DNA from 2 places in the Pseudomonas sp. B21-048 genome. Region 1 is predicted to be linked to the other one. Evidence: predicted binding sites of a transcription regulator. Region 1 holds the regulator's gene; the other holds the start of a gene.
The links. The regulator sigma-54, encoded in region 1, starts transcription at its own class of promoters, with help from an activator protein. The targets are predictions, from matches to a motif close to ANTGGCATNNANNTTGCTNT.
Positions count from the first base shown of each region.

Region 2: the regulator sigma-54 is predicted to act here: its motif matches at 3,268-3,287, upstream of LOY56_RS22395 (pilin).

Region 1 covers NZ_CP087168.1:916,168-923,633, reverse strand. Annotated here, with positions in the region: gene lptA (lipopolysaccharide transport periplasmic protein LptA) at 1-300, shown strand, start outside; gene lptB (LPS export ABC transporter ATP-binding protein) at 300-1,025, shown strand; gene LOY56_RS04070 (RNA polymerase factor sigma-54) at 1,210-2,703, shown strand; gene hpf (ribosome hibernation-promoting factor, HPF/YfiA family) at 2,783-3,091, shown strand; gene ptsN (PTS IIA-like nitrogen regulatory protein PtsN) at 3,104-3,568, shown strand; gene rapZ (RNase adapter RapZ) at 3,571-4,428, shown strand; gene LOY56_RS04050 (HPr family phosphocarrier protein) at 4,444-4,719, shown strand; gene pmbA (metalloprotease PmbA) at 4,905-6,251, opposite strand; gene yjgA (ribosome biogenesis factor YjgA) at 6,360-6,884, shown strand; gene tldD (metalloprotease TldD) at 6,936-7,466, opposite strand, start outside.
Region 2 covers NZ_CP087168.1:4,786,400-4,793,865, forward strand. Annotated here, with positions in the region: gene LOY56_RS22380 (DUF748 domain-containing protein) at 1-1,648, shown strand, start outside; gene LOY56_RS22385 (DUF2845 domain-containing protein) at 1,648-1,938, shown strand; gene LOY56_RS22390 (BON domain-containing protein) at 2,140-2,496, opposite strand; gene LOY56_RS22395 (pilin) at 2,811-3,221, opposite strand; gene pilB (type IV-A pilus assembly ATPase PilB) at 3,448-5,148, shown strand; gene LOY56_RS22405 (type II secretion system F family protein) at 5,151-6,368, shown strand; gene LOY56_RS22410 (A24 family peptidase) at 6,370-7,242, shown strand; gene coaE (dephospho-CoA kinase) at 7,239-7,466, shown strand, end outside.

The sequences.
Region 1 (7,466 bases):
TCGGTGGGCAACCTCGCCTACTTCGAGCAACTGCAAACGGCGGGCGACACCAAGCCGGTTCAGGGTTACGGAGTGACTATCCAGTACCACGCCTCGCAAAATCGCGTTGTACTGATCGATCGCGCCAAAGTCATCGATAAGGACAACAACGTTACCCAAGGCGAGAAAATCGTCTACGACACGGTCAAAAAGCTTGCGAGTGCCGGTCGCGCCACGGGCAACAAGGTCACCGAAGCGCGTCCTCGCATCGACATGGTGATCCAGCCGAAGAAGAAAACCGACGAGCAAAAGGCCCAGTAATGGCAACTCTGAAAGCTCAGCATCTGGCCAAGAGCTACAAGAGCCGTCAGGTCGTGCGCGACGTCAGCCTGTCCATCGACAGCGGTCAGATCGTCGGCCTGCTTGGTCCTAACGGTGCCGGTAAAACCACTTGCTTCTATATGATTGTCGGCTTGGTGCAGGCCGATCAGGGCCGCGTCCTGATCGATGACCTGGACGTGAGCCACCAGCCTATGCACGGTCGTGCGAAGGCGGGTATCGGTTATCTTCCGCAAGAAGCGTCGATCTTCCGCAAACTGTCGGTGGCCGACAACATCATGGCCATCCTCGAGACCCGCAAGGAACTCGACAAGGCCGGTCGTCGCCAGGAGCTGGAAAGCCTGCTGCAGGAATTTCACATCCACCACATACGCGACAACCTCGGCATGAGCCTGTCCGGTGGTGAACGCCGCCGCGTGGAAATCGCCCGGGCGCTGGCCACCAATCCGAAATTCATCCTCCTCGACGAACCCTTCGCCGGTGTGGACCCTATTTCGGTGGGCGACATCAAGCAGATCATTCATCATCTCAAGGCCAAAGGCATTGGTGTGCTGATCACGGACCACAACGTCCGTGAAACCCTGGATATCTGCGAAACCGCCTACATCGTCAACGATGGTCAACTGATCGCTGAAGGTGACTCCGCCACCATCCTGGCCAATGAACTGGTCAAGGAAGTGTATCTGGGTCATGAGTTCCGCCTGTAAGCACTCAGGTGCCCGGGCCGCCGAGAGAGCGCTGACTTCAATAAAAAATCAATAACTTTTTATTGTTACAGCGCTCTAGGCAAACACTTCAGTTTCGGGCATATAATTTGCTTATGTTTGGCGCTTCGGCGCCCTGTAGTGGATGGCGCATGTGCGCCGGCGAATAAGGTGTTAAGCCCCTGCCATGAAACCATCGCTAGTCTTGAGAATGGGCCAGCAGCTGACGATGACACCGCAGCTGCAACAGGCCATCCGCCTGCTCCAATTGTCGACCCTGGACCTGCAACAGGAAATCCAGGAGGCCCTGGAGTCCAATCCGATGCTCGAACGCCAGGAAGAAGGCGACGACTTCGATAACGCCGACCCCTTGGCCGATAGCGCCGAACAGAAACCCAACGCCGACATTCAGGAACCCTCCTACCAGGAAACCGCCCCAACGGTGGATAACCTCGAAGAAGGCGACTGGAATGAGCGCATTCCTAACGAATTGCCCGTCGACACGGCCTGGGAAGACGTCTACCAGACCAGCGCCAGCAGCCTGCCGAGCAACGATGACGACGAGTGGGATTTCACCACCCGCACATCGGTCGGTGAAAGCCTGCAAAGCCATTTGCTCTGGCAACTGAACCTGGCACCGATGTCCGACACCGATCGCCTGATCGCCGTGACCCTGATCGACTGCATCAACAATCAGGGATACCTGGACGAAACCCTCGAGGAAATCCTCGAAGCGTTCGACCCGGAACTGGACATCGAACTGGACGAAATCGAAGCCGTCCTGCACCGCATCCAACAATTCGAACCCGCCGGCATCGGTGCTCGCAACCTCGGTGAATGCCTGCTGCTGCAACTGCGCCAGCTGCCCGCCAAGACCCCTTGGCTGGCCGAGGCCAAGCGCCTGGTCACCGACTACATCGACCTGCTCGGCGGCCGCGACTACAGCCAGCTGATGCGCCGCATGAAGCTCAAGGAAGATGAACTGCGTCAGGTCATCGAATTGGTCCAGAGCCTCAACCCGCGCCCGGGCTCGCAGATCGAGTCAGCCGAAGCCGAATACGTCGTGCCCGATGTGATCGTGCGCAAGGACAACGAGCGCTGGCTGGTGGAGCTGAACCAGGAGTCGGTACCACGCCTACGGGTCAACGCCCAATACGCCGGTTTCGTACGTCGTGCCGATACCAGCGCTGACAATACCTTCATGCGCAATCAGCTGCAGGAAGCTCGTTGGTTCATCAAGAGCCTGCAAAGCCGCAATGAAACCCTGATGAAAGTCGCCACCCAGATCGTCGAGCATCAGCGCGGCTTTCTTGAATACGGCGACGAAGCCATGAAGCCGCTGGTGCTGCATGACATCGCCGAAGCGGTGGGCATGCACGAATCGACGATTTCACGGGTGACCACGCAAAAATTCATGCATACCCCACGGGGCATCTATGAACTGAAATACTTTTTTTCCAGTCACGTCAGCACCTCCGAAGGCGGTGAATGCTCGTCCACGGCGATTCGCGCGATCATCAAAAAACTGGTTGCCGCGGAAAATCAGAAAAAGCCGTTGAGTGACAGCAAGATCGCTGGTTTACTGGAGGCACAAGGCATTCAGGTAGCCCGTCGCACCGTCGCCAAGTACCGCGAATCCCTGGGGATCGCGCCTTCCAGCGAACGGAAGCGGTTGATGTAACCGCCGGGCTCGCCACAGCGTTCCAGTGGCAGGCATTTCTGCCTGCCGCTTTATGCACTGGCAACGAAGGAGAAGCTGTATGCAAGTCAACATCAGTGGACACCAACTGGAAGTGACCGAACCCCTGCGCACCTACATCGGCGAAAAACTCGACCGATTAGAGAGGCATTTCGACAAGATCACCAATGTGCAAGTCACGATGAACGTCGAAAAACTGCTGCAGAAAATCGAAGCCACGCTGCATATTCCCGGCGGAGAAGTGGTCGCCAATGCCGAGCATACGGACATGTATGCCGCCATCGACCTGCTGACCGACAAGCTGGATCGCCAACTCAAAAAGCATAAGGAAAAGACCCAGAGCCTCCTCCAGGGCGCGACCGGTCGCTAACACCCCCAATCCATGATCCGACTAGAAACCATCCTGACCCCCGGCCGTTCCCAAGTGAACGCGCCGGGTGGCAGTAAAAAGAAAGCCCTCGAGCAAATTGCCAACCTTATCCACCGCGAAGTACCGGATCTGGAAATGCAGGACGTCTTCGAGGCCCTGATTGCCCGTGAGAAACTCGGTTCTACCGGTTTCGGCAACGGCATCGCCATCCCCCACTGCCGGCTCAAAGGCTGCACCTCGCCAATCAGTGCGCTGCTGCACCTGGAAGCCCCTATCGATTTCGACGCCATTGATGGCGCCCCGGTTGACCTGCTGTTTGTGCTGCTGGTCCCGGAAGCCGCCACCGATGCACACCTGGAATTGCTCCGCCAGATCGCCAGCATGCTTGATCGCAAGGAAGTGCGTGAAAAACTGCGCAGCGCCCCGAGCAACGAAGCCTTGTATCAGGTTGTCCTGGACGAGCAAAACGGTCACTAATCATGCGCCTGATCATCGTCAGTGGCCGCTCCGGCTCAGGTAAAAGTACCGCCCTCGATGTGCTCGAGGACAACGGCTACTATTGCATCGACAACCTGCCTGCCGGCTTGCTGCCGGAACTGGCCGAACGCGCGCTGATTCACACCGAACTGGCACAACCGCTGGTGGCCGTGTCCATCGACGCGCGCAACCTGCCGAGCCATCTGTCACGGTTTCCCGAATTGCTGGAAGAGGTCCGCAGCCGGCACATCCAGTGCGATGTGCTGTACCTGGACGCCGACGAAGAAACCTTGCTCAAACGTTTTTCCGAAACTCGCCGCCGCCACCCGCTGAGCAGCGCCAATCGCTCATTGGCTGAGGCGATACAGGACGAAACCAATCTACTGGGACCTATCGCCGATCTGGCCGACCTCAAGGTCAATACCACCAATCTGAACCTGTATCAGCTACGCGATACCATCAAGCTGCGCCTGCTGAATCAGCCGGAGCCTGGTACTGCGTTCCTGGTGGAATCTTTCGGGTTCAAGCGTGGCATGCCGGTGGATGCCGATCTGGTATTCGACGTGCGCTGTCTGCCCAACCCTTATTGGAAGCCGGAGCTACGGGCACAGTCCGGGCTCGATCAACCGGTAGCCGAATACCTGGCGGCACAGCCGGATGTCGAAGAAATGTTCCAGGACATTTCCTCATATTTGCTCAAGTGGCTACCCCGTTTTGCTGCCAGCAATCGCGCCTACGTCACGATTGCCATTGGCTGCACCGGAGGGCATCACCGCTCTGTCTACCTGACCGAACGCCTGGGCCAGGTCCTGCAAAAAAACCTGAAGAACGTCCAGGTCCGCCACCGCGACCTCAGTTAAAGGATTCACATCGCGATGCCTGCTCTGGAAATCGAAATCATCAACAAGCTGGGCCTGCATGCCCGCGCGTCTGCCAAATTTGTCGGAGTCGCCGGTCAGTTCAAGGACTGTACGATCAGGGTAGGACGCACACCAGAATCCGCGGTCGACGGCAAAAGCATCATGGCCATGATGATGCTGGCCGCTGGCAAGGGCACCAAAATCCACCTGAGTACCGAAGGCGAACAGGAACAGGAAGCGCTGGATGCACTGGTAAAGCTGATCAACAACTACTTCGACGAAGGCGAATAAACAGCCTATCGAGCGGGCTCTTGTGGCGAGGGAGCTTGCCGCGATGAAGATTGAAAACTCAACATCGATGTCGACTGAAATGACGCTATCGCGGGCAAGCCCGTTCCCACAGGATCTGCGTTGCGTCCAATAAAAAAGGCGCGCCATCCAATAGATGGCGCGCCTTTTTTTGCAGCGATCGGAAGTCAGCTACCCGCCACGGTCATCCGCTCGATCAACACCGAACCGGTGCGAATGTTGCTGCGCAATTCCAGGTCATTACCGACCGCCACGATCTGCTGGAACATGTCGCGCATGTTGCCGGCGATGGTCACTTCCTGCACCGCGAACTGGATTTCGCCATTCTCGACCCAGAAACCCGCCGCGCCACGGGAGTAATCGCCGGTGACCATGTTCAGGCCCTGCCCCATCAGTTCGGTGACCAACAACCCGCGCCCCATGCGGCGCAGCAAGGCTGCCTGATCTTCATCGCCATGGGTGACGAACAGGTTGTGCACACCGCCGGCGTTGGCGGTGCTCGGCATGCCTAGTTTGCGGCCGGAATAAGTGCCAAGTATGTAGGACACCAACTCGCCCTTCTCCACGAACGGTTTGGCATAGGTCGCCAGGCCATCGCCGTCGAAGGCCGAACTGCCCAGACCGCACATCAAGTGCGGGCGCTCATCGAGGGTCAACCACTCAGGGAACAACCGTTGGCCCAGCGTGCCTTCGAGGAACGACGATTTGCGGTACAGGTTTCCACCGGAAATCGCCCCGAGGAAGCTGCTGAACAGACCGCCGGCCAATTCCGCGGAAAACAATACCGGCACTTCGCAGGTTGGCACCGGGCGGGCCCCCAGACGACTCGCCGCTCGTTGCGCGGCGCGTTGGCCGATGCTTTCCGGGTCAGCCAGCAAGTTGCCCTGACGATTCACGTCATACCAGTAATCGCGCTGCATCTGGCCATCGGCTTCGGCGATCATTACGCAGCTGAGGCTGTGACGAGTCGACGCGTAACCACCGACAAAACCGTGGCTATTACCGTAAACCCGGCAGCCCTGATGAGTGCTGAGCGTGGTGCCGTCGGCGTTCTTGATCCGGCTGTCGGCGGCAAATGCCGCCGCTTCACAGGCCAGGGCCTGCTCGATGGCTCGCTCCGGGGTGATGCTCCATTGGTGGAACAGGTCGAAATCCTGCAGATCCTTGGCCATCAGCGCGGCATCCGCCAAGCCCGCGGCTTCATCTTCCGAGGTGTGTTTGGCGATCGCCAACGCAGCGGCGACGGTTTCGCGAATCGCCTCCGGACCACTGGCCGAGGTGCTGGCCGAGCCTTTGCGCTGACCGACATACAAGGTGATGCCAAAACCCTGATCGCGATTGAATTCAACGGTTTCGACTTCCCGCTGACGCACCGTGGTCGACAGGCCCTGCTCCAGCGACACGGCCACTTCACAGGCACTGGCGCCCTGGCGCTTGGCTTCAGCGATGATCTGCTCGACTTGTTCTTGCAGTGCCGGCAACGCTTGTGGGCCGACGCTTTCAACTGCACTCATGCTGTTCTCCACTCAAATTCTGCTTTCGGTGACGGTCATCGAGCGACCGGGCCGGACAAGCGGCCCCCGACTGGTTATCATGGCGGCGTTTCTTTGCGGACGGCCACCATGGTTGATTCTTACGACGACTCCCTCGATACGGGAGAAAAAAGCAAATCCCAGGTTAAACGCGAGCTGCATGCTCTGGTTGACCTCGGCGAGCGCCTTACAACGCTCAAGCCTGACTTGTTGGCAAAACTGCCGTTGACCGACGCTATGCGCCGGGCCCTGGCCGATGCGCCCAAGCACACCGCGAATATCGCGCGTAAACGGCACCTTATGTTCATCGGCAAACTGATGCGCGATCAGGACACTGACGCCATTCTGATTCTGCTCGATCAACTGGATGCCTCCACTCGGCAGTACAACGAACGTTTCCATGGCCTGGAACGCTGGCGCGATCGCTTGATCGCGGGCGACGATGCAGTCCTGGAGAAGTTCGTGCTCGACTACCCGCAGGCTGATCGTCAGCAATTGCGCTCCCTGATCCGTCAGGCCCAGCACGAACTGGCGACCAACAAGCCACCGGCCTCGAGCCGTAAAATCTTCAAGTACATCCGTGAGCTGGACGAGACTCAACGCGGTTTGCGTTAAGTCCCGAATCGGGTGAGTTGCCAAGCGGCTCACCCGAAGCTCCATCCCTTCTCACGATCCTGTGCCACCCACAGTGATCGCATCAATTTTCAGCGTTGGCTGGCCGACACCCACCGGCACCGACTGCCCATCCTTGCCACACGTCCCCACACCGCTGTCCAGCGCCAGATCGTTACCGACCATCGACACTTTGCTCATGGCTTCCGGCCCGTTGCCGATCAACGTTGCGCCTTTGACCGGGGCAGTAATCTTGCCGTCTTCGATCAGGTACGCCTCGCTGGTGGAGAACACGAATTTGCCGCTGGTGATGTCCACCTGACCGCCGCCGAGGTTGGCGCAGTAAATGCCTTTTTTCACCGAGGCAATGATTTCCGCCGGGTCGCTTTCGCCAGCCAGCATGTAGGTGTTGGTCATGCGCGGCATCGGCAAATGCGCGTAGGATTCACGACGACCGTTGCCGGTGCGGGCTACGCCCATCAGGCGCGCGTTGAGCTTGTCCTGCATATAACCTTTGAGCACGCCGTTTTCGATCAGCGTGGTGCACTCGGTCGACGTGCCTTCGTCGTCGACGCTCAGCGAACC
Region 2 (7,466 bases), 1.8 Mb from region 1:
TGTGGTCAATCTGGCCCCGATCAGCGCGAAGTTGAACGTGCAGACCCAAGACATCGACCTGCGCGTTGCGCAGTCCTACATCAACCCGTTCATTCGTCTCGAACTGCGAAGCGGCATGCTGGGCAGTGATCTGGCGGTCGACCTGAAAAGCACCGAGCCGTTGGCGTTCAGCGTCACCGGCCGTGCCCAGGTCGATCAACTGCACACCCTCGACACCCTGAAAACCCGCGACTTCCTCAAGTGGCAGCAACTGGTGCTCGAAGGCCTGAACTACCAGCATGGCGATAGCCTGTCGATCGACAAGGTCAACCTGTTCCAGCCCTATGCACGCTTCATGATCAACGATGACCGCACCACCAATATCGATGACCTGCTGATCCCGCAACCGGCCGACTCCGGCACCAAAACCGTCGCGGCCAAACCGGCAACCGGTAAAGAAAAACCGCTGGGCATTCACATCGGCGGCATTGCCATCAATGACGGTTCGGCAAACTTCGCCGACTTCAGCCTGACCCCGAACTTCGCCACCGCCATTCAACAGCTCAACGGGAAGATCGGCACCATCGACAGCCGCCATGCAAAACCGGCTAGCGTCGACGTCAAAGGCAAGGTCGACCGCTATGCGCCGGTGACCATCAAGGGTTCGGTCAACCCGTTCGATCCGATGGCCAGCCTGGACATCGCCACCAGTTTCAAACGGGTGGAACTGACCACCCTGACACCTTATTCCGGCAAGTTCGCCGGTTACCGAATCCGCAAGGGCCGACTCAATCTCGACCTGCATTACAAGATCACCAACGGTCAGCTGCTGGCCGAAAACAAAGTGGTGGTCGAGCAGTTGCAACTGGGTGAGAAAGTCGACAGCCCAGATGCCGTGAGCCTGCCGCTGAAGCTGGCGATTGCCTTGCTCAAGGATGTCGATGGCAAGATTTCCATCGAGCTGCCGGTGAGCGGCGACCTGAACAACCCGCAGTTCAGTGTCATGCCGATTATCTGGCAGACCCTGCGTAATCTGATCGTCAAAGCCGCCGCAGCGCCCTTCAAAATGATTGGCGGGCTGGTCAGCGGTGGTGGTTCGCAAGACTTGGGCACCGTGGCGTTCGCACCGGGTTCAAGCGACCTGAGCAAAGACGCCGAAGCGGCGCTGGTCAAACTGTCTCAGGCGCTCAAGGAACGTCCGGCGCTGCGCCTGGAAATCGAAGGCACCGCCGCCAAGCGCAGCGATGGCCCGCTGATTGCCGAGCAACGACTGGAGCGGGAATACCAGTACAACTACTACAAAATGCTCCAGCGCCGCGGTGACAAGGTGCCGGCCCAGGCCTCGTTGCTGGATGTTCCGGACAACGAGAAAGGCCCGCTGCTTGAAGGGATCTACCGCACCCGCCTGAAGACCCAGCCGCCCGCCGAATGGAAGGATCTTGGCAAGGAAGAACGCAGCAAAAAAATGCGCGAAAGCGTGATCGGCTTCTGGAGTTCCAGTGAGGTACTGTTGCGTCAACTGGGGCAAGAACGGGCCAGCAGCATCAAGGATTATCTGGTGGACAAGGGGCAATTGGCCGATGACCGCGTGTACTTCGTCGACGCCAGCCTCGGTGAGGCTGAAAGCGATGGTCGCGTCGTAACCCCTCTGCACCTGGATGCCGAGTGATGAGCCTGCGATGGTGTCTGGGCCTGATGCTGATTGCCGGCCAGGCAGCGGCGGCCGATACCCTGCGCTGCGGCAGTCAATTGATCAGCGTGGGGGACAGGGCCGGCGAAGTGCTGCACAAATGTGGAGAGCCCGTGGCCCGCGACGCGTTGGGCTACAAGCGCAGCGCCAATCGGCGCGAAGAGTTTCAGGTCGAGGAATGGACCTACGGGCCCAACAGCGGGATGTATCAGTACCTGCGCTTTGAAGGAAACCGGTTGGTTCGAATCACCAGCAAGCGTGGGAATTGAATCCACCACAATCCAATGTGGGTACCAGCCCGCTCCCACAGTTGTTTTTGCGTTGCTCCCAATAGAACAGGCCCCGACACGAATGCCGGGGCCTGTAATGGCCACATCCTTGTGGCCTTCGCATGAACTCTCAAGTCGCGGCAGACGTATGACCCGGCCCGTCTACCGCACCTTCTCCCGGTCCAGGCGAGAAGCCTTGTTTTACTCGGACTTCAGGCCGTCAGCGGACACCGCTTTGACACCTTTGATGTTCTTGGCGATCGCCACGGCGGTTGTTTTCTGAGCGTCTGTCAGAACGGTCATGGAAGACAGGGAAACAACGCCTTTGTTGGTTTCGACTTTGATGTCGGTGCCTGGGATGCCTTTTTCGGTGACCAGGTCTGCTTTGACTTTGGTGGTGATCCAGGTATCGGAAACATCCTCTTTCGCTTCAGTAACTTCACCGGCGGCCAGCATCATGGGTGCCTGAGTCGCTTGGGTGGTCTCTGCAAATGCGGCGTTGGCCATAGTCAGGGTCAACGCGGTAGCAGTAGCGGCAGCGATAGCGAACTTCTTCATACGAGTAACTCCTGTATTTCTGGAAAGTCTGCTGCGTGTCTTGTCAGCAGGGTTACAGGAGATAGTGCGAACGCTGTGCCAACGACTCGATAAAAAATAAACACCGTAAATCAATAGCTTATAAAAAAAGGCAACTTTCGAAATCATGCAAATTGCATGACTACGAAATTATCTACATGCAACTTGCGGGTTTTAACGCAGGCCTAAGGCCATGAATTGTCGGGATTTTCTTGATTATCTAAATCGCCCTTAAATGCCGAGCAAAAAAATGCCCCGCGTCGTGGAACGCGGGGCCTTTGAAGGATGAAAATGGATCAGGCGCCAGTGCAGCCTTTAGGCGCGTATTCCTGTGCAGCCGTCGTGGCGCAAGTCCACCCACCGGCGAGCGTGCGCGTAAGTGTGATGGTTTTGCTGAGTACCGGCCCTGGAGCGTTGAGAATCGTGCAACCAATTGTACCTGCACCGTCAGAGGCGGTACCCGATGCCGTAATCGTGCAATTACCGGTGGTCAGCGTACCGCCGATCAGTGCGAGGGTGGGGTTAGTGCCCTGGTTGATGATGTCTTCGAAAGGCACTTTCAGTGCCGAAATTTCTGCAAGCGCAGCAGTGACTTTCGCCCGCGACTGGTACTTCGAATACTGCGGCAATGCAAACGTCGCCAAAATCCCGATGATCGCCACCACGATCAGCAGTTCGATCAGAGTAAAACCATTTTGATTTTTCATAGACAGGCTCCATGCATGAGTCGAAATCTCATGATCTGAACAAGGCACAGCACAGGTCATGCCAAGCCGCGCGCCCCCCTGCCTGCGGGCCAAAAGCGCGCGGTAAAGATCTTTCCTACTCCAAGGATCCGCACTATCTGACACTTTTTGTCACCTCACCCCGGCTGGTTTGGTTCCACTGCTTGACTAGGCTATAAGTCATTAACTGTCTGCGTCCGGTGTCCCAATGAATGACATTGCCCTTAGCGGTCTGGCCAAGCAATTGGTGCTGGCCGAACTCATCACTGATCAAAGTGCGCAACAGGCGCATCAGCAAGCCCAACGCAATCGAATCTCGCTGGTCAGCTATCTGGTGCAAAACAAACTGCTGAAAAGCTGGCAGGTCGCCGAGGTGGCTTCGGAGCATTTCGGCATGGCCCTGCTGGACCTCAACTGCCTGGATAAGGACACCCAACCCCGAGGACTGGTCAGTGAGAAGCTGATCCGTCAGCACCATGCCCTGCCCCTCTGGCGGCGAGGTAACAAGCTATTCGTGGGGATTTCCGACCCGACCAATCATCAAGCCATCAACGACATCCAGTTCAGCTCCGGGCTGAACACCGAAGCCATTCTGGTCGAGGAAGACAAGCTCAGCGACGCCATCGAAAAATTCTTCGACAACCACTCCACCGGCCTCGAAGACATGGCCGATGTCGAGCTCGACGGGCTGGACATCGAGTCGGTCGATGAGCAGAAACAGGACCCCATTGCAGGGCAAGATACCGATGACGCGCCCGTGGTTCGCTTCGTCCACAAGATGCTACTCGATGCGATCAAGAGCGGCTCTTCCGACCTGCATTTCGAGCCCTATGAAAAAATCTACCGCGTGCGGATGCGCACCGACGGCATGCTGCGGGAGGTCGCCAGGCCGCCGACGCAACTGGCCAACCGCATTGCTTCCCGGCTGAAGGTCATGGCCAGTCTCGACATCTCCGAGCGGCGCAAACCCCAGGACGGGCGAATCAAGATGCATCTGTCCAAAAGCAAATCCATCGACTTCCGGGTCAATACCCTGCCGACCCTGTGGGGCGAGAAGGTGGTGATCCGGATCCTCGACCCGTCCAGTGCACAAATGGGCATCGATGCCCTCGGTTACGAACCCGAGCAAAAAGACCTGTACATGGCCGCCCTCAAGCAGCCACAGGGGATGATCCTGGTAACCGGCCCCACCGGTTCGGGCAAGACGGTGTCGCTTTATACCGGGCTGAACATACTCAACACCGTCGACATCAATATTTCCACTGCCGAAGACCCGGTAGAAATCAACATCGAAGGCATCAACCAGGTCAACGTCAATGCCCGGCAAGGACTGGATTTCGCCCAGGCGCTGCGCTCGTTTCTGCGTCAGGACCCGGACGTGATCATGGTCGGCGAAATCCGCGACCTCGAAACCGCCGAAATTGCCATCAAGGCCGCCCAGACCGGGCACATGGTGCTTTCCACCCTGCACACCAACAGCGCCGCGCAAACCCTGACCCGCTTGCACAACATGGGGATTCAGGGGTTCAACATCGCGACCTCGGTCAGCCTGATCATCGCCCAGCGCCTGGCGCGCAAACTGTGCAGCCATTGCAAGAAACCCATCGAGATTCCCCGCGAGGCGTTGCTCAAAGAAGGCTTTCCCGAGGAACGGATCGGCTCGTTCACGATCTATGAACCGGTCGGTTGCGATCAATGCAACGGCGGTTACAAAGGGCGCGTAGGGATTTATGAAGTGGTAAAAAATACTCCGGACCTGCAACGGCTGATCATGGCCGAAGGCAATTCACTGGAAATCGATATCCAGATGCGCAAGGACGGCTTCAATGACCTGCGTACTTCGGGCCTGCTCAAGGCCATGCAAGGCATCACCAGCCTTGAAGAAATCAACCGGGTCACCAAGGACTGAACATGGCGGTCAAAGCAGCGAAAATCAGCGTATATGCCTGGGAAGGCAAAGACAAAAAAGGCACAAGAATGACCGGCGAATTGACCGGCCAGAATCCCGCGCTGATCAAGGCGCAGTTGCGCAAGCAAGGCATCAACCCGGGCAAGGTTCGAAAAAAAACCGCGTCCATTTTCAGTGCCGGCAAACGTATCAAGCCCTTGGACATTGCTCTGTTTACCCGGCAGATGGCGACCATGATGAAAGCCGGCGTACCGTTGCTGCAATCGTTCGACATTATCGGCGAGGGCTTCGACAACCCGAACATGCGCAAGCTGGTGGACGAGGTGAAACAGGAAGTCGCGGCCGGCAACAGTTTCGCCGCGGCCCTGCGCAAGAAACCCCAGTATTTCGATGAGCTGTACTGCAACCTGGTGGATGCCGGCGAGCAGGCCGGCGCTCTGGATACGTTGCTGGAACGGGTGGCGACCTACAAGGAAAAGAGCGAAAGCCTCAAGGCCAAGATCAAGAAAGCCATGACCTACCCACTGGCCGTGGTATTCGTCGCGATCATTGTGACCGGGATTCTACTGGTCAAGGTGGTGCCGCAATTCGAGTCGGTGTTCTCCGGGTTTGGTGCCGAGTTGCCGGCATTCACCGTGATGGTCATCGGCTTGTCGGAGTTCATGCAGGCCTGGTGGTGGATGCTGCTCGGCGTGCTGGCTGGAGCATTCTTCGGCGTGCGTCACGCCTTTAAAAAGTCCCCGGGCTTTCGTGACCGGATGGACACCTGGCTGCTGAAACTGCCGTTGGTGGGCGCGCTCATGTACAAGTCCGCCGTGGCCCGTTACGCCCGCACCTTGTCGACCACATTTGCCGCCGGGGTGCCATTGGTCGAAGCTCTGGATTCAGTGGCGGGCGCAACCGGCAATATCGTGTTCAAGCGCGCGGTGTTACGTATCAAGCAGGACGTTTCCACCGGCATGCAGCTGAATTTTGCCATGCGCACCTCTGGCATCTTTCCGAACATGGCGATTCAGATGACGGCCATTGGCGAAGAGTCCGGCGCTCTGGACGACATGCTCGACAAGGTCGCGAGTTTCTACGAGGCTGAGGTGGACAACATGGTCGATAACCTGACCAGTCTGATGGAGCCTTTCATCATGGTGGTGCTGGGGGTTATCGTCGGCGGCCTGGTGGTTGCGATGTACCTGCCCATCTTCCAACTTGGCTCAGCGATCTGATATGTCCTTGAACGAATTTCTGAGTCTCAACCCGCTGGCCTTCACGATCACGGCATTGGTGATCGGTTTGCTGATCGGCAGTTTCCTCAACGTGGTGGTCTGGCGCTTGCCGAAAATGCTTGAGCGTGAATGGCGCCTGCAGGCCCATGACGTACTGGATTTGCCACCCGAAGCCCCCGGCCCGGCTTACAACCTGATACTTCCTCACTCCGAGTGCCCCGACTGCGGCCATCGGATTCGAGCGTGGGAAAACATTCCCGTGCTCAGTTACCTGTTTTTACGCGGGCGATGCTCCAACTGTGCGGCGCCGATCAGCAAACGTTACCCGCTGACCGAACTGGCCTGTGGCGTGCTGTCGGCGTTCGTCGCCTGGCATTTCGGCTTCGGTTGGCAGGCCTGCATGGTGCTGGTCCTGAGCTGGGGCCTTTTGGCGATGAGCCTGATCGATGCCGAGCATCAGCTGTTGCCGGACGTGCTGGTGCTGCCGTTGATATGGTTGGGGTTGATCGTCAACAGCTTCGGGCTCTTCGTCTCACTGCATGATGCGCTCTGGGGTGCGGTGGCCGGCTACATGGCTTTGTGGACGGTGTTCTGGCTGTTCAAGCTGATCACCGGCAAGGACGGCATTGGCTACGGTGACTTCAAGCTCTTGGCGATGCTCGGCGCCTGGGGCGGCTGGCAGATACTGCCCATGACCATCCTGCTGTCATCGCTGCTGGGCGCCATCATCGGGGTGATTTTACTGCGCCTGCGGGACGCGAAAACCTCGACGCCGCTGCCCTTTGGCCCTTATCTGGCGATTGCCGGCTGGATTGCCTTGCTCTGGGGTGGTCAAATAACCGGCTTCTATTGGCAGTTTGTCGGTTTGAAATGAATACCCCTGTGGAAAAACCCTGGATTCTCGGCCTGACCGGCGGCATCGGCAGCGGCAAAAGCGCGGCAGCCCAGCACTTCATCGATCTGGGCGTGCACGTGGTGGACGCTGATCATGCAGCTCGCTGGGTGGTCGAACCCGGTCGCCCGGCACTGGCGAAGATTACCGAGCACTTTGGCCCCGGCGTGCTGCAAGTCGACGGCCAACTGGATCGCGCGGCGCTG